DNA from 3 places in the Paenibacillus rhizolycopersici genome. Region 3 is predicted to be linked to each of the others. Evidence: riboswitches for the same ligand, from Rfam matches in the RefSeq annotation. Region 3 holds a riboswitch; each other region holds the start of a gene.
What was found. A riboswitch is a leader RNA that binds a small molecule or an ion and turns the genes downstream of it on or off. The one in region 3 is predicted to bind glycine.
Positions count from the first base shown of each region.

Region 1: linked by a shared signal. The riboswitch ahead of IM700_RS21250 (amino acid permease) and the one ahead of gcvT (glycine cleavage system aminomethyltransferase GcvT) in region 3 are both predicted to bind glycine.
Region 2: linked by a shared signal. The riboswitch ahead of sdaAB (L-serine ammonia-lyase, iron-sulfur-dependent subunit beta) and the one ahead of gcvT (glycine cleavage system aminomethyltransferase GcvT) in region 3 are both predicted to bind glycine.

Region 1 is NZ_JADCNN020000030.1:33,488-39,454, forward strand. It holds gene IM700_RS21230 (DUF2975 domain-containing protein) at 1-25, shown strand, start outside; gene IM700_RS21235 (helix-turn-helix domain-containing protein) at 39-251, shown strand; gene IM700_RS21240 (DUF817 domain-containing protein) at 241-1,065, shown strand; gene IM700_RS21245 (helix-turn-helix domain-containing protein) at 1,107-2,012, opposite strand; gene IM700_RS21250 (amino acid permease) at 2,094-3,473, opposite strand; glycine riboswitch at 3,608-3,688, opposite strand; gene IM700_RS21255 (SDR family NAD(P)-dependent oxidoreductase) at 3,786-4,583, opposite strand; gene IM700_RS21260 (MmyB family transcriptional regulator) at 4,761-5,612, shown strand; gene IM700_RS21265 (TetR/AcrR family transcriptional regulator) at 5,648-5,967, shown strand, end outside.
Region 2 is NZ_JADCNN020000001.1:283,910-289,876, reverse strand. It holds gene IM700_RS01220 (ABC transporter ATP-binding protein) at 1-661, opposite strand, end outside; gene IM700_RS01215 (sensor histidine kinase) at 784-1,908, opposite strand; gene IM700_RS01210 (response regulator transcription factor) at 1,905-2,594, opposite strand; gene sdaAA (L-serine ammonia-lyase, iron-sulfur-dependent, subunit alpha) at 2,752-3,633, opposite strand; gene sdaAB (L-serine ammonia-lyase, iron-sulfur-dependent subunit beta) at 3,650-4,321, opposite strand; glycine riboswitch at 4,505-4,631, opposite strand; gene IM700_RS01195 (S8 family serine peptidase) at 5,131-5,967, shown strand, end outside.
Region 3 is NZ_JADCNN020000005.1:23,492-29,458, reverse strand. It holds gene gcvPA (aminomethyl-transferring glycine dehydrogenase subunit GcvPA) at 1-364, opposite strand, end outside; gene gcvT (glycine cleavage system aminomethyltransferase GcvT) at 383-1,513, opposite strand; glycine riboswitch at 1,612-1,730, opposite strand; glycine riboswitch at 1,734-1,833, opposite strand; gene gcvH (glycine cleavage system protein GcvH) at 2,082-2,477, shown strand; gene mtnB (methylthioribulose 1-phosphate dehydratase) at 2,584-3,258, opposite strand; gene proC (pyrroline-5-carboxylate reductase) at 3,325-4,185, opposite strand; gene IM700_RS07115 (glutamate-5-semialdehyde dehydrogenase) at 4,234-5,481, opposite strand; gene proB (glutamate 5-kinase) at 5,520-5,967, opposite strand, start outside.

The DNA.
Region 1 (5,967 bases), on a different contig from region 3:
ATCGGAAAACGATTTAACGATCTGAGGTGAGGGAACCCATGGGCGTAATTATCAATATCGACGTCATGCTGGCAAAACGGAAAATGAGCGTCACGGAGCTTTCGGAGAAGGTCGGCATCACGATGGCGAACCTCTCTATCTTGAAAAACGGGAAGGCCAAGGCCATTCGGTTCTCCACCTTGGAAGCGATATGTAAGGCGTTGGATTGCCAACCCGGCGATATTATGGAGTACCGAAACGATGAGGAGTAGCCTGAGTCAATCCCTGAACAAAGGGGAGTTGCGCGTAGGTAAACGCCTTGATCATGCCCTTCGGCAGTTGGTGCGCTTCGGCTGGCAGCAGGCATTGTCCTGTGTGTTCCCCGTGGTGATTTTTGCATCGCTGGCTTTGACGCAATTTCTTCCGCTGCCTTGGCTCCCCCGTTATGACTGGCTGCTGCTGATCTGCCTCGCCATGCAGGTTTGGATGGTTCGTTCGGGACTGGAAACCCGCGACGAAGTGAAGGTCATCACAGTCTTCCACTTGATCGGATTGGCGCTGGAGATGTTCAAGGTCCACATGGGTTCTTGGGCATATCCCGAGGAAGGCTGGACGAAGGTGAACGGCGTGCCCCTCTACAGCGGGTTCATGTATGCCAGTGTGGCGAGTTATCTGTGCCAGGCCTGGCGACGTCTGAAGGTGGACCTGGTCCGCTTCCCCCCGCTCTGGCTGGTCGTCCCGCTGGCCGCCTCCATTTACCTGAATTTCTTCACCCACCATTATTGGATCGATGTTCGATGGTGGTTGTCGGCGCTGGTGCTACTCGTCTTCTGGCGGACCTGGGTCACCTACGAGGTTGGCGGCAAGCCCTACCGGATGCCGTTATCCCTCTCCTTTGTGCTGATCGGCTTCTTTATCTGGATCGCAGAGAATGTCGCTACATTCTTCAGCGCCTGGAGGTACCCGAACCAATCCGACGGCTGGCATCTCGTCCATCTCGGCAAGATCAGCTCCTGGCTTCTGCTCGTCATTATCAGCTTCCTGATCGTTGCGGCACTGAAGCGGGTGAAGGGGCAACGGGAATAAGCAAAAGGCCATCCAGCTCACAGCAGGATGGCCCTTCCCCTTTATCCCTTCTTCTTAACCGGTCGCAGTACGGCATACCCGTAACCTTCCGGGTAATGGCGTTGATAGTCCTGCTTGATCTCTTCATCCCATTCGTACCCCAGTTGGCTGGGATCAAAGCTCCAAGCAACCTCCTCCACCGTGCTCATCACCGCCCCGTTATCCTTTAGGTAGTCAAACGGCGGATGGAAGAACACCAAGTATTCCGACTCCGGGATCTCCCGGTACTCCATTCCTTCCGGAATCGGTCCGTCATATTCCAGGGGAACCGGGATGCCGTACAGATACCCTTTTTGGCCGTCCCGGTAAAACCATCCCGCCGTCTGCCCCAACTGCCCCTCCAGGGTATGGTTGGACATGCTCTCCAAGGTTCCGCTGACTTCGTCGCAGGAGTGACCGTTCCCCCAGAAATCCCCATAGTTGTTGACGGCCAAATCCCAGATCCCGATAAACTTATGGGCCGGAATGAATTCGACTTTGATCTCCGCCGGTTGCAAGTGAACTTCGCTCATGTGATCCCGCTCCTTGATCCAATAATGATAAGGCGAGAAGACTTCCTGACGAATCGCTAAGGGAATGGGCCTTGGCGCCTTTCGGTAGGCCGCAGGGGTGAGCTGGAAAGCCTTCACGAACGCCCTCGTAAAAGCCTCCTGCGAGGAGAATCCATACTTTACGGCGATATCCAGAACCCGCTGATCCGTGTCGCGGAGCTCCATGGCGGCACGGCTGACTCTTCGCGTCCAGATATAATCCCGCAAGGTCACCCCCGTGTACTGGTTGAACTGTCTGGAGCAATAAAACGGGGAGTACCCTAGTGCGTCCGACATCTTTAATAGAGACGTCTCTTCCGTGATGTGCGTCTCCACCCAATCCACCATGCGTTGCACCGTCTCATTCCATTCGTACATGGAAGCCCTCCTCCTTTCACCCTGATCATATCACCGGGAAATTTCACAAATTTGATTCGAGTTGCAAAGCTGGAAACGCCGCTACAGATGAGTTTGCTCTAGGGGTGCAGGAGTTGCCTGTTCTTTGCGCTTTCTCATCGCATGCAATACGAACAATAGAATGAACCATAATGGAGTCAACAATAGGGCCGGACGCGTCTCATCCGCAAACAACATAATCAGCAGGATCGCCGCAAACAACGTGAGAACGGCATAATTGATAAAAGGGGTAAACGGCGCTTTAAACTTTGACTTGGCCTGCAGCTCCGGTTGCGTTCGCTTATAACGAATATGGCACACGAGCACCACGCCCCACACCCAAATAAAACAAATGGCACTGATCGTCGTCACGATGCCGAAAGCTTGCCCCGGGATCAGTTTGCTTAACAACGCCCCGACGGAAATGACCAGCGTAGAAATCAGCAGCGCGTTGCCAGGCACATGGTTCTTGTTCAATTTCGCCATCCGGGTAGGAGCTTGATTATTCTTGCTTAAGTTATACAAGATCCGGCTGGTCGAGAACATCCCGCTGTTACAAGCGGAGGCGGCCGAGGTCAAAACGACGAAATTAATGATTCCCGCGGCAATCGGAATGCCGACCAGACTAAACGTCTTCACGAACGGGCTCTCCGCCGGAGTCAGCCCCGTCCAGGGGTTAATGCATAAGAGGGCGATCAATGCGCCAACGTAGAAGAATAAAATTCGCAGCGGAATTTTATTGATGGCGGATGGGATATTTTTCTCCGGATCGGAGGTTTCCGCAGCGGATACCCCAACGAGCTCCACGCCAACATAGGCGAACACGACCATTTGGAAGGAAAGCAAGAAACCGGTTATTCCGTTGGGAAACAGCCCCCCATGCCCCCAAATATTCTTCACGGTTACGGCCCCAGCATCGGTCTTGAATCCGATGACCAGCAAAATCACACCGATGGCGATTAACACGAGAATCGTCACGACCTTAATTAACGCAAACCAAAACTCCAACTCGCCGAAATTTTTCACGGTCAATAAGTTAAGCCCCAGCAAGATGATCAAACAAATAACCGCCGGCACCCATTGCGGGATATCAAACCAATATTGCACGTACACCCCGACGGCAATGACGTCCGCCATCGCTGTCATGATCCAGCAAAACCAATACGTCCACCCGGTAACGAATGCAGCCCGCGGCCCAAGATAGTCTTCGGCAATGTCCGTGAACGATTGATAACCGGCCTTGGACAACAGCAGCTCTCCCAATGCTCGCATGACAAAAAATACGGCGATCCCCACAAGGAAATAGGCAAAAACGATGGAAGGCCCGGCCAGTTGGATCGCTTTCCCTGATCCTAGGAATAACCCGGTCCCAATCGTTCCTCCTATAGCGATCAGTTGAACATGTCGATTGGCTAAATCTCTCTTTAATTCTTGTTGCGCCACCCCTAACTCCCCCTTAATTCTTCATGATTGACTACATGTGAAATATTGAACAAATAACGCCAAAAAAAAAGAGATTGGATGCGCTCCAATCTCCGGATCATAAGAATAATAAATAACCTAAATAAACAATTATTTAGTACTCTTCTGTCCTTTTGCCTGAGATTGTGAACCCTTCGGCGCCGCGGAATCTCCGCAGTCTCTCCAGAAGCTGCTCCGACTATAGTGTGATCCATAGCCATCATAGCTTGCGAATTATTCAATTTTTTCAAATACTACTCGCGGATAAATATTTTGTCAATAACATTCCTTCCATTAGTTCTTCGGTCTTGTCATGCGTTCCATGATCAGGGCCACTCGGCGTCGGCTTACAAATCGGATCATTTGAGCCATAAACGAATTGGATCGGCCCTCGATGATAAAGCTTCGCCCTTGGTCAATCCCGCGAAATCCGGCCTGCACTACCTTTTCCGGTGTAGAGAGCTTGTTGCCTGCAGCCATGTCTGCACCACTGCCGACCGCATCGAAGAATCCTGTGTCGGTTGCCCCTGGGCACAGTGCAAGCACGCGAACGCCCCTTCCCCGCATTTCCGCCCACAGCGCTTCAGAGAACGAAATGACAAACGCCTTGGTTGCGCCATAAACGGCCGAATATGCACAAGGCATAAAGGCGGCCATCGAAGCTACATTCACGATGACTCCATCCCCTCGCTGCAACATATGGGGCAGCAAACGATGCGTAAGATCGACTAACGACGCCGAGTTCAGCATGATTTCCTCCTGCTCACGACCCGGGTCGAGCTCCTCGAAGCGTCCATGTGTACCGAACCCAGCATTGTTGATCAAAATATCGACCGTCAAGCCCAGTTCGGCAATTTGATCGGCTAGTTGACGAGGAGCATCTGCTTGGGACAAATCGCAAGCCAATACAACCGCCTGCACCCCGTACTGACGTTTAATATCCCCTGCAATGGCCTCCAATTTATCCTGGGATCTTGCGACCAGCACGATGTGACTGCCCCGGGCTGCCAATTGTTTGGCATATACTTTTCCGATCCCGGATGAAGCCCCGGTAACTAAGGCCAACTTATTCGAATATTCATACTTATTCATGAAATAACCTCCTCCTATGGACAACACTTCGTGTCTTCAATGATCTTCATCTTATCTTCGCCAGGAGGAGGCCAGCCACATCATGTTTATACTATTAATGGAATTACCCGGTAAAGGCGATCTCTTGTGGCAAGAGTCACGGAACTGAGACTATAATGGTCTTGGGGGGTGAAAAATGTGAATGTAAATCGGACCTCATCCGCATTGGGGGAATTCATCAAATCCCGTAGGGAACGGCTGCAGCCTTCCAACGCCGGGATCAAGCCACTTCCCGGACGTAGACGTACCCCGGGCCTGCGAAGAGAAGAAGTCTCCTATCTCGCGAATGTCAGCTTGACCTATTATACCTGGCTCGAGCAAGGCAGAGAGGTTAACCCTTCACCTGAAGTGTTATTAAATATCAGCAACGCTTTGATGTTGGACGAAGACGAGCGAAAATATCTATTCCGCCTCGCCAATCTCGACCCGGCCAGCGCTGGAGTTGTGCACCATCGCGAAGGGTCGGATTTTAGTTTCATGCAAACCATCGTCGACCAAATGGTGTATCCCTCCTTCGTTACAGACGAAGGCACGGATGTCATCGCCTGGAATCGGGCAGCTAAACTGATTATCGCCGATTTCGGCCGTCTACCCAAGAACGAACGGTATATGCTGAATGTCCTTTTTTTCAGTGCAGATTACCGTGAGAAGCTGGTGAATTGGGAGGAATTTGTCCGATTCAGTACGGCTACGCTTCGGGCCAACTTAGATCTATATCAAGATCATCCGCTGTACATGGAAAGATTAGAACGTCTGAAACGGCACAGCAAAGAATTTTCTCGTTTCTGGGAGCTGTATGAAATAAAACAAAAGCGGGTGTCCACCGCATTATTTCGTCTTCCGGGTGCCCAGATGATGGAGTTTAAGGTCCATTCCGCCTCTATCGATAACAATCCGGGGATGCATTGGTGTTTCTTTGTTCCCGTACCTGGAACGGGCACGGAAGAGAATTTATTGCGCATGCTGGAGCAGGCTGAGACGGATAATTAAGCTTTGCACCGCGGTAAAGAAAGGAGGAATGACCCATGGCCAGAAAACAATCCTACTCCCATTCGGAGCTGCTAGACCTAACGAAGCGTTTGGTGCTGGAGCGCGGTTATGACGGGTTTAATCTCAAGCTGCTCTCGGAACACTTGCCCGGTGCACGAAGCACGATCTATCAATATTATGCCAATAAGGATGAGATCATTGCAGCCTGTATGAAACGAAGCATTGGGGCCATCCTAGAGAAAGCCTCTGCCCTTGACGAAACCGACTCCATGCGAGCCCTTCAGGAGTTGCTTGACATCTACCTCGAGGAGTTCCAGTTGCATCAGCTCTTAGCCGATGCGTACAAAATCAAAAC
Region 2 (5,967 bases), on a different contig from region 3:
TGACGATTTGGCCGTCCTCGATCCGCACGATTCGATCCGCGGTGAGCGCGATCTCTTCATTGTGCGTAATCATCACGATCGTCTGGTGGAATCGTTCGCTCATCTGCTTCAGCAGAACCATCACTTCCTGGCTTGTTTTACTGTCCAGGTTGCCGGTCGGCTCGTCCGCCAAAACAATGGAAGGCTTGGTGGCCAGCGCCCGGGCAATCGCCACCCGTTGCTGCTGTCCGCCAGACAGATTCGCTGGCAAATGGTACATCTTATCGGACAGCCCAAGCGCACCGATCACCTGCTCCACATGCTCCCGATCTACGCGAGTCCCGTCCAACTCGATGGGCAACACGATATTTTCGTATACATTCAAGATGGGAATCAGATTGTAGCTTTGAAATACAAAGCCGACTGAACGTCGCCGAAAAATCGTCATCTTCTCGTCATTCATGGCATAAATATCGTTTCCGTCCACATGCACCTTGCCTTCGGTGGGACGGTCCAACCCGCCCAGCAGGTGGAGCAGCGTGCTTTTTCCGCTGCCGCTTGTGCCAACGATCGCAACGAATTCGCCTTTATCCACGCTTAGCGTGATCCCATTCAGCGCCTGGACGGCGTTAGACCCTAGGCCATACGTTTTCTTTAACTCTTCAACTTGCAGGATCGGCATACCGGTTTCTACCTCCCAACAAAAAATCCTGTACCTTATTCGTACAGGACTTACTGTAGCAAACGAATCTTTCGTTCGGATGTCCGAAAAATAACAAGATCGACATAATCCATCATTTTCACTTATAGGCTAGGTAAAAATAAAGAGAATACCGAACCCTCGCCTAGCTTGGACGACACCTTAAGGTACCCGCCCTGCGCCGCGATAATCTCCCGGGCCAGATACAGGCCGATTCCGACGCCTTCCTGCTGGGCCGCTTGCTTGCTACGATAGAAACGCTTGAAGATATCGTTCCATTCTTCCTCCGCGATCCCCATGCCCTGATCAGCAACATCGATGCGGACGAACATTTCGCCCGCCAGCGCCGAAATATGCATGCCGCTCCCAGCGGCGCTGTATTTGACTGCATTTTCCAGCAGGTTAAACAACGCTTCGCCCGTCCATTTCGGATCGTGCCTTGCCGAGATAACCGGGTCACAGTTAATTGAGATTGGGATCCCTTTGCGCTCTGCGCTTGCATAAACCTGAGAGACCGCTTGCGTAATCGTTGGAATCAGCGGCGATACGATGGTTTGCAGAGCGATCATCCCCGCCTCGAGCCGGGACATTTTGACCAAGGACCCGATCAGCCAATCCAGCTTGGCAGCCTGCGCCTTGATCTGAGTCGCATACTGGCGGGCCTCTTCGCCCAAATTCGGGACTTCTCCCAGCAGTTCCCCGTATAGCATAATGCCGGATAGCGGCGTTTTCGTTTGATGTGAAATATCGGAGAGAAGCGTCTGAAGATGGCCCCGCTCCGCTTCGACCTCCTCTTCGCGCGCCCGGGCCAGCTCGACATAACGGATCACCTTGTTCTCGAGCGCGGAAAGCTCCGTCTCTTCATAACCGGTGAGCCGCTGTTGACCCGCGATCGCGGTATCCACGATCTCATATGCTGCACGGATGGCGTTTGCGGACCTGGCCCGCAACGTCCAGGCGAATGAACCGGCTATGAGGAGCAACGCCGCCGCGAAAACGATGGGGATCCAAATCGGCGGGGTAAACACTTCCCCCGCCCATACCCAGGAAGCCAGCGGATAGCCCAGCACGAACAGGACAAACAGCGCACCGTAGGCTACGTAAACCCAATCGAAGGCCAACCCATTCCGGCGCGGTGAACCGGTCAGTCCATCCGTCCGCGGAGGAATGTGACGTGCTGCGAACTTGGCAAGTCCGTGCTCTCCGTTAGTCGCTCCATCGGTTGTCATGTCTGCACCCCCGCATCGGCCCAAAGGTATCCCAAGCCGTAAACCGTCTTGATATATTGGGGCGCAGCGGGATCCTCCTCGATTTTAGTCCGCAATCGCTTGATCGTGACGGTCAGCGCATTTTCATCCACAAATTCGGAATCTTGCCCCCATACGAGATAAATCAACTGCTCCCGGGGCAGGACTTGTCCCCGGTGGTTCACGAGCGCTTTCAGCAGCTTTTGTTCCGTCACACTAAGCGAGATGGCTGCGCCTTCCTTGCGGTAATCCATTTTGCCAAAGTCAAACGCAAGAGAACCGATGTTCACTTTATCCTCGCGGCTGGGGTCGCAGCGCCGAAGCACAGCCATCACCCGAGACCGCAGCACCATTAGGCTGAACGGTTTCGTGATGTAGTCATCCCCTCCCATCTCGAAGCCCATCACGATATCGGACTCCATATCGTTCGCGGTCAGGAAGATGACTGGCACCCGAGAAGCTTCCCTAAGCTTGGCGCAAAAGTCCAGGCCGCTTCCGTCCGGCAGCCTGACGTCGAGCAGCACCAGATCGATCCCGCCGGCCGCAAACCTTTCTTCCGCCCCCGCCAGATCATAGGCCTGCTCCACGGCGACTCCGTCCCTCGCCAATGTCAATGCGATCCCTTTGTTTAAGCCCACATCATCTTCAACAATCAGAATGCTCGTCATGATTCCGTACTTCCTTTCCTTCCGGTCATTCCTACAAGCAAATTATACATGAACGTAACCTCGGGTAAATCGTTTAACTATGACATAGATCCAACAGAAAGCGCCGCAACCCGATTTGCAGGCCGCGGCGCTTGGATTTAGAAAGACAGGTGACATTTTACTTCTTACGACTCCGCAGCTCCTTCATAATTTTGCGACCGGTTGGCGTTTGTGCCAGCCCGCCTTGCGCGGTTTCGCGGTGGCGGCTGGGCATCGCCGACCCGACCTCCAGCATCACGTCGATGACTTCGTCCGATGGGATTGCGCTGCGTACGCCGGCCAACGCCATATCGGCGGCTGCCAGTGCGTTTACCGCGCCGAAGCCGTTGCGTACGATGCAGGGAATCTCCACCAAGCCGCCGACGGGATCGCAGATCAAGCCCAGCGTGTTCTTGAGCGCGAGGCCGACGGCGTGCACCGCCTGCTCCGGCGTCCCACCGCGCAACTCGACCATCGCCCCGGCTGCCATTCCGATCGCCGAACCTATTTCGGCTTGGCAGCCGCCTTCCGCGCCGGAAATAAACGAGTTGTTGGCGATCACGTAGCCGATGGCCCCGGCGCTGAACAACCCGCGCACGAGGTGCTCATCTTCCCAGCCGAAGCGCTCCTGGGCGCTGACGAACACGCCCGGGATGATGCCGCAGGAGCCCGCCGTCGGCGTAGCGACGATCCGCCCCATCGAGGCGTTAACCTCCGACACCGCCAGCGCATAGGCCATGGCCTGGCAAGCGATGTCGCCGACGGAGGCCTCACCACGGCTTCGATAGGTCTCGACTCGTTTGGCATCGCCGCCCGTCAGACCGCTTGTGGAGACGATGTCCTCCGTCAGCCCCTTGCGTACCGCCGATTTCATGATTTGATAGTATTCGCCCATGGCGGCCAGGATCTCAGCCTCCGATTGCCCGCTCTCCGCCGCCTGATCCTGGATCATGATGCCGGATATCGTCTGGGATTCCCGCTCGCACAACCCCACCAGTTCCCGCAAATTTCTAAAACGCATCCTGCCCACTCCTTTCTTATCTCGTCAGATCGATATAAGCAACCTGGTTGACATGCTCCAGCGACTCAATCGCCTTCATCAGTTCCGATGGGATCGGCGAGTCGGCTTCCACCACGGTCAATGCTTCGCCGGTGCGTCCTTTCCGATCGGTAATGATGTAGCCGATATTCACGTACTCCCGGCTGAACAAGGCGGTAATGCCCGCCAGAACTCCTTGGCGATCGGCATGGGATACGACCAGGGTCGGCAGCTCGCCCGAGCTCTTCACCTCAAATCCGTCGATGCTGCGGATGACGATCGTCCCACCCCCGATGGAAGCGCCCGTCACCTCCGTATGCCGACCGTCTTGGCCGGTTAGTTTTATTTTTACCGTATTCGGATGAGCTCCCGGCTGTACTCCTGTGGTAAAGGTCACCTCGACCCCTTGCTCTTCGGCGTCCTGCAGCGAATGACGAATTCGCTCGTCGTCCGTGCGGTAATCGAGGATGCCGCCAACAACGGCCAAATCGGTACCGTGTCCGCTGTACGTTTCGGCAAAAGAGCCGTAGAAGCAAATCGCCGCTTCCGCCGGCACGCTTCCAAACAGCTGACGGGCAAATCGTCCAATCCTCACCGCCCCGGCCGTATGTGAGCTGGAGGGCCCGATCATCGCGGGACCGATAATGGAGAACACGTTTTTGAATCGCATGGATTAATCTCTCCCTTGTTTACATTCAAGATGACCAAGCCGCCTATCACGAAAAAGAGACAGAACAAAAAGGCCGCTGCCCTTCTGCTCTGTCCCCGTTACCTGAAAGTTTAATGTTCCCGGAGAACCATTGGCCCGGGATCCATGTACCTCTTGGGTGGCTGATCGCTCTCTCCAGAGTGGCGTCCGATCATGGTCCTTGTACCTGAGAGATTCGGTTGCCGATTGCAGGACCGGCCCTTTGCTCCTTCGGTGCCGCTCCTCGGCTTACCCTAGCGGTACGCCCAGCGGACTCTCCCATCATCCTCATTCGCCTGTATGAATTGTATTAATGTAAAACGAAGTTAGCAAGATGTCAAGATAACTCACATAACGTTGCGTATTTCGTCAATCTATTTTAGTCATATTTTCCTATTTTTATGTGAAAATATGGTTATTTTTCATATAGAACCACTTGTATCCTTAATTTTACAGATATATACTATCCCCAACAACTCCAGATTTTACCTTATTTTATGAATTGTTGAAAATAAGGTGTACTCCGCGTCAACTTTCCTTCACATCACGATCACTTAGATTTCCGTTACGCCTCTCACTCCGCATCCGGCTTCAACTACAACTTCTCATCCACCATGGTGTACCCGCATTTGCATCAGCCACTTTGATGAAGGAGGTGATGAACAAAGGGACGTTTGCTCTTGCTTGATCCGTTTTCAGGCATAACGTGTCCGGACCTTGCTGAACGTTGCTCCGGGCGGCCGCCAAAGGATGTCTGCTGCACTTAAAACCTCATAAAGGGAGTGAAGAAGTTGATAAATCTCAAGAGATTTCGCAAATCTTTCTCGCTTGGCATGTCGATCCTTCTAGCGTTGACCCTCGTTCCCGCAGCCTCCGCCGACAGCAGTGGAGTTTCGGGAAAAACCAGCTTGAAATCGACCGCGCCTCACGTGGCTGAAGCCAAAATCGACGCCAAATTGCAGACTCAGTTTAAGCAGGACGACTTCGTCACCTACCTTGTCAAACTCAAAGAACAAACCGATACGGCCTCGGTCGCCAAACTGGCTCTCCAGAAAGCCACGCTGGAGAAAGCCACACCTTCCGCCGCGAAGCTTTCCGCTCGAACCTCCGTCGTCAGCGCGCTTCGCGAAACCGCCTCCCGCAGCCAATTCGCGTTGGAGGATTACTTGCAGAAAGCCCAGCAATCCGGAGACGTAAAAGACTACCAAAGCTACTTTATCGTAAATGCCATGGCGGTGACAAGTACAAAAGAGGTACTGGAGCAAATCGCCCTTTTTCCTGAAGTGGAGAAGATCCTTCCGAATGAAGAGCGTCACTTGCAAAAGGTCGAAATCCATAAAGAATCGGCAATGCAACCTGCCGTAGAGGCACCATCCGTAAAACCGGCTGACGGTAAGTCGTCACCGCTGGACGGTGCAAGCAAGGACCCCTCCACCGTCACGCCTAGCAGCGTCGAATGGAATATCGCTCAAGTCAATGCCCCCGAGGTTTGGAACATGGGCATCGACGGGACAGGCATCGTCGTCGCCAACCTCGATACCGGCGTCGAGCTGAACCACCCGGCCTTGAGAAGCAAATGGCGTGGATTTGATGCCTCGGGCAATATCGTCGACCCCGAGCTTAGCTGG
Region 3 (5,967 bases):
AGGATTGGAACTCAAAAATCGCCTGCAGCTCGCCTTGGCTGATTTCCGGCTGGTACGGGGTATAGGCCGTATAAAATTCCGAACGGGAAATGACATGCTGAATGACGGAAGGGATGTGGTGGTCATAAAGGCCGGCACCGAGAAAGCTGGCGAAACGATCGGTATCGGCATTTCGTCCGGCCAGTTCGGAGAAGTGCCGGGTCAATGCGTATTCGTCCAAACGCGGGGATACCGGGAGCTCGCCGTGAAAACGAATGCCCTCCGGAATGTCGCTGAACAGCTCCTGTACGGAGCTTGCGCCGATGGTCGCCAACATTTCCGATTCGTCTTGTTCAGTTAATGGCAGGTAACGGTGTTTTAACATCTGATTGCTACTCTCCTTTCACCGCTTAGCGGATAGGTTTCGGCGATAGAACGGCAACGGGATGACCTTGGCCTTCAGCCGCTTGCCACGGATGTCGATCTCGAGGATCGTGTCCGATTCGGCGTAACGGCTTGCGAGGATCGCCATCCCGAGGTTCTTTTTCAAAGTCGGCGATTGCGTACCGGTAGTTACCTCTCCAATCGGTTCTTCCGAGCCTTCGGCGAACACCGGATAATGCGTACGGGGGATGCCGCGATCGATCATTTCGAGGCCGACCAAGCGGCGAGGGATGCCGTCTCCCCGCTGATTGACCAGCGCATCGCGACCGATAAAATCACCTTGTTCCAGCTTCACGAACCGATTCAGGCCTGCTTCAAGCGGGGAGATATCCGGTCCTATCTCCTGCCCGTAGAGTGGCAGGCAAGCTTCGAAGCGTAACGTATCTCTGGCGCCAAGCCCGGCAGGGAGAAGGCCGTGCGCTTCTCCGGTTTCCATCAGCACATCCCAAAGTGCTTCCGCATGTTCAGCAGCCACGTACAACTCGAAACCGTCTTCACCGGTATATCCGGTGCGCGACAGCAGCACGGGAATACCGGCAATCCGCGCGTCCCGAATAAAGGTGAACGGACGCAAGGCTGAGGGGTCCATCCCTTCGCAAAGCGGGGATAGCAGAGCGGAGGAGAAGGGCCCTTGTACGGCGAGTAAAGCCGTCTCGTCGGACGCATTGCGCATCGTTACGCCTTCAGCGGGAAGGTGTCGCTGCAGCCAATCCCAGTCTTTTTCGATATTGGAGGCGTTAACCACCAACATGTATTTTGTCTGCTCTAGCTTGTAGATCAACAAATCGTCCACCACACCGCCATCAGGATAGCAGAGCAGGGTGTACTGAGCTTTTTCCGGCACGAGTAGGTCCACGTCGTTGGTCGTCATGCCTTGCAAAAAGCGTTCCGCCCCAGGCCCCTCCACGTAAAATTCGCCCATATGCGATACGTCGAATAACCCGGCGCGCTCGCGCACGGCTTCGTGTTCTTTCTGGATGCCGCTGAACTGCACCGGTAGCTCCCAGCCGCCAAAATCGATGCAGCGAACTCCTTCATATTTCGCATACCTGGAGTAGAGCGGCGTACGCCGCAAAGCGGATTCGGACATTACCATCACCTCGAAAGGGCCGGATCGGCCAATTTTGGGAAACCAAAAAAGGACAGGCCAAAGAAAATACCGTCAGTTTACCTAACGGATCTTCCTGGCTCTGTCCCTTGTACCTGAGAGTTACCCTGCTAAGGCTCTAAGACTTGCGCAGGTTTCCCCTTGGGTGATTCGCATGAGAGTTGTAAATGAACTACCTCTTAGCGAATGCTCTCCAGAGTTGCGTCCGGCAGAAGTCCTTTTGCCTGAGAGATTCACCGCATGGCGGCTTGCTCCTTCGGCGTTACAATATGGCCTATTGTAATCTCTCCCCCTGCCATCAATCGCAGCTTACACATCTCATTAATACTCAAAACCAGCCTCTATGTCAATAAAGTTATCATAATAATTTTAATATATTTCGTTTGTTGGAAAAGGTTACGCTTACATTTTGATAGACTCTATCATTTGTGTTAATAATATTGACATGAGAGCTAGGTTTGGAATAATCTGAACGAAGAAACATCAAGATCGAGAATCGGCAAGTTCAGATGTGGGACGATAGATCATCCGGAAAGAGGAGGAGCTAGTCTTGGCCAATGAGATCAGGGGAAACATGTGGTACAGCGATGAACATGAATGGGTGCTTGATTTGGGGGACGGTACGGTAAAAATCGGCATTTCCGATGTAGCTCAACATCGATTGGGGGATATTGTGTTCGTGGAGCTACCCGACCCCGGGCAGGAGATCGAAGCGCAGGACGGTATCGGTACCATTGAATCCGTCAAGACGGTCGCCGATTTGTTTACGCCGGTCAGCGGTACCGTGGTGGCAGTGAACGGAGAGCTGGATACCGCACCCGAACTAGTGAATGAAGAGCCGTACGACGGGGGGTGGATGGTACACATTCGTCTGAAGGAGGATCCGAACCTCGCGCTAGCAAACTTGATGGATGCCAAGGCGTACGCGGAATTTATCGAGAGATAAGTTGATTATTCATTCGCACGAATCAAAACTCGCGGCCAGCAATAAAGCGGAAGAACCGGATTTTCGATCGGCTTCGCCGCTTATCGCATGCCGCGAGTTGTTGTCATCAAATATGGCGCCCTTTGGAGGGTAAGAGCAGAGAACGGTACAGCACTTCAAACATAAACTCCAATGCTTCCAAATGACGTTTTGCCTCCCTGAGGCCGGAGCCCCAGGCATAAATCCCGTGGTTTTGCAGCAAAAACGCGGGAACGCGGGAATCCAGTCCGCCCGCAATTCGCTTCAGAATTGTTGAGAGTTCAGCGGCGTTCGGCAGGATCGGCACTCGAATCTCCGTGCTCGTCTCCCAGATTCCTATTCTTTTTAACAGCTCATTGCCCTTGAGTGGTACTCCGCCATCGGCGTTGAAATATTCACTAAGCAAATTGTTATATGCCGTATGTACGTGAACAATCGCGCCGCAGCCGGTCAACCGGTAAATTCTCGCGTGAACTGGCGTATCGGGGCTTGGTTTCAAACGGGTCGGCTCGCAGGGCTCACCCGCGGCATCCACGAACAGGACGCCTGCCCGTAGGGAAGACTCCTCTAACAGCTCCGGCCGTTCCGTCTCGTCGACCGTGACCGCAAACGTATACCGGTCCGGCGCCCAGCCGCCAATCCGCACCGACAAGCTTCCGCTGGAAGCGGGGAACCAGCCGCGGGCCAAGAATTCCTCCCGCAAGCGATTTACCGCGTCCAGTGCCGTTACTTTTTCTTCCCATGGGATGTCGCCGTTACTCATGCTGCCGTCCCCCTTTCGAACAAACCTTAAGCGAGACTCCGGCCTTCGGCTATCGTGATGCCTTTCCTATAGCAATGCCCGCTTCACGGCTTCGCCCATTTCCTTTGAACGTTCGGCAGCCCGGTGGACCGCAGCTCGTACGTTCGGCTGGAAACTGCCGGATTCCAGCACGCCAATCGCTGCTTGCGTCGAGCCGTTCGGCGAGGTGATGTCCGCACGCAACTTGGTGGGCGCTTCGCCGGTTTCCGCCATCATCAAGGCGGCGCCCAACACCGTTTGCACCGTCAGCTCGCGAGCTTGTTCGGCCGTTAAGCCGCCCTCGATACCGGCTTCAATCATCGCTTCCATCAGGTAATATACATATGCGGGTCCGCTCCCGGATACGCCCGTCAAAATTTCCATTTGTTCTTCGGGGATAACACTTACCATTCCGACCGCCTCGAACATCGACAACACCTGGGCGCGGTGCTCCTCGGTCGCTTCCGGTGAGAAGGAGATCCCGGTCGCTCCATGCCCAATGGAGGAGGAGGTGTTTGGCATCGTGCGAGCTACAGCAGCCTTCGTGCCGAGCAGGGCTTGAATCGTGGCGATGGACAAGCCGGCGATCAGGGAGACAATCAACTGACCCTCTCGTAAAAGCGGCCCAAGACCAGCCAGAGCTTCGCCGGCGTCTTTAGGTTTCATCGCCAGGACGATAATCGATGCATCCCGCAGATATACCCGCTTGGCGTCTTCTTCGATCGCCGTTTGGACTTGATAGGTTTGCGATAAGTAATCGAGCCGTTCTCGGTTCGAGCGGTTCAGCATGACAATTTGGCCCGCGCTGGCAACTTGCTTATGGAGCAAGCCGCGCACGATGGCTTCGGCCATCGATCCCGCTCCATAAAAACAGATGGTGGAGGCGGCTAAAGTAGGATTTGTTTTCATAGGGAATGACCTCCTAAAGAATATTGGGATAAAGGGGAGTATAGCTTGTTATTGCCGAATTTGCCCGTTCCCCTGAACGATATATTTGCTCGACGTGAGCGCGGTTAAACCCATGGGCCCCCGAGCATGCAACTTCTGGGTGCTAATCCCGATCTCTGCGCCGAACCCAAATTCAAAGCCGTCGGTGAAGCGGGTGGAGGCGTTATGATAGACCGCGGCCGCATCCACTTCCTGTTGAAACCGCTCGGCATTGGCGGGGTCTTGGGTGACGATGCATTCGGAGTGTTTCGTACCGTAGCGGGCGATATGCGCCATCGCTTCGTCGAGGCTGCGAACGATTTTGACGTTAAGAATATAGTCGTTGTATTCCGTAGCGAAATCCTCATCTGTGGCAGGTACAGCCCATGAGATCAGTCCTCTGGCTGCCTCACTGCCTCGTAGCTCAACGCCGGCTTCCTTGAAACGTTCCGCCAGCTCCGCCAAGTGGCGTTTGGCAAAATCTTCATGAACCAGCAGCGTTTCCATCGAGTTGCAGACCGAAGGGCGCTGGACTTTGGCATTCAACGCGATATCCTTTGCCATTACGGGATCGGCTGAGGCATCTACATACGTATGGCAGATGCCCGCACCCGTCTCGATCACCGGCACCGTGGCGTTTTGCACGACCGTTTGAATCAGCGAGCTGCCGCCGCGTGGGATCACGACGTCAAGGAGCCCGTTCAGCTTGAGCATTTCGTCGACGGAGGATCGACTCGGATCTTCGATCAGCTGTACAGCTTCAACCGGAACTCGGGTGCCCGCGAGCGCGACATGGATGACCTCCACGATTTTGCGGTTGGAAGACAATGCGGAGGAACCCCCGCGCAGCACTACGGCGTTCCCAGTCTTCAGGCATAATCCCATCGCGTCAACCGTGACGTTTGGCCGGGCTTCATAGACGATCCCGATGACGCCAAGCGGGACGCGGCGTTTAACGATATGCAGACCGTTCGGGCGGTCGAGGGTCTCCAGCACGTCTCCAACCGGATCCGGGAGTTCGGCAATTTGCCGCAGCCCCTCGGCGATGCCTTCAATACGTTCCGGCGTTAAAGCCAGGCGGTCCAGCATCGAGGAAGACGTTCCGTTGTCGCGTCCCCGTTGCAGATCTTCCTCATTTGCTGCGAGAATGGCATCGGTACCGCGCACCAGGGCTTCGGCCGCCGCCAATAGGGCTTCGTTTTTTTGTGCCGTCGTTAATCGGTTCAGTACGGCCGCAGCCTTGCCAGCTTGTTCGGTTTTTTGTCTCACTTCACTCATGGGTATACCTCCTTGATATCAGCTGGGGATGAGAATATTTAGGCTTTAAGCGAAATCCATTCGTCCCGGTGGATGACCTCCAGGCGATGGACGGTGTCCATCTTTTTAACGACCTCGGTGCTGGGAAGCCCGAGAATGCCGTGGAGCTGTTCCACGTCATAGTTGACAATGCCGCGTCCCAGTACCTCACCATCGGTACTAACGACCTCCACAACATCGCCGGTATGAAAATGTCCACTCGCGGCTTTAACACCGACCGGAAGCAGGCTGCGCCCGCCACGGATCAACGCCTCTTCAGCGCCAGCGTCTACCGTCAGCGTCCCGATCGGGGTGGAGAAGAAGCCCAGCCACTGTTTCTTCCGCGGCAGCGCCGCGCCATGGGCCTCAAAGTAGGTGCCGCGGCCGTCACCGCGCAAGGCGGTCAGTAGATCTCCGGGATCGGCAACCTTGCCGACAAAGACGGGAACACCGCCAATTGAAGCGATT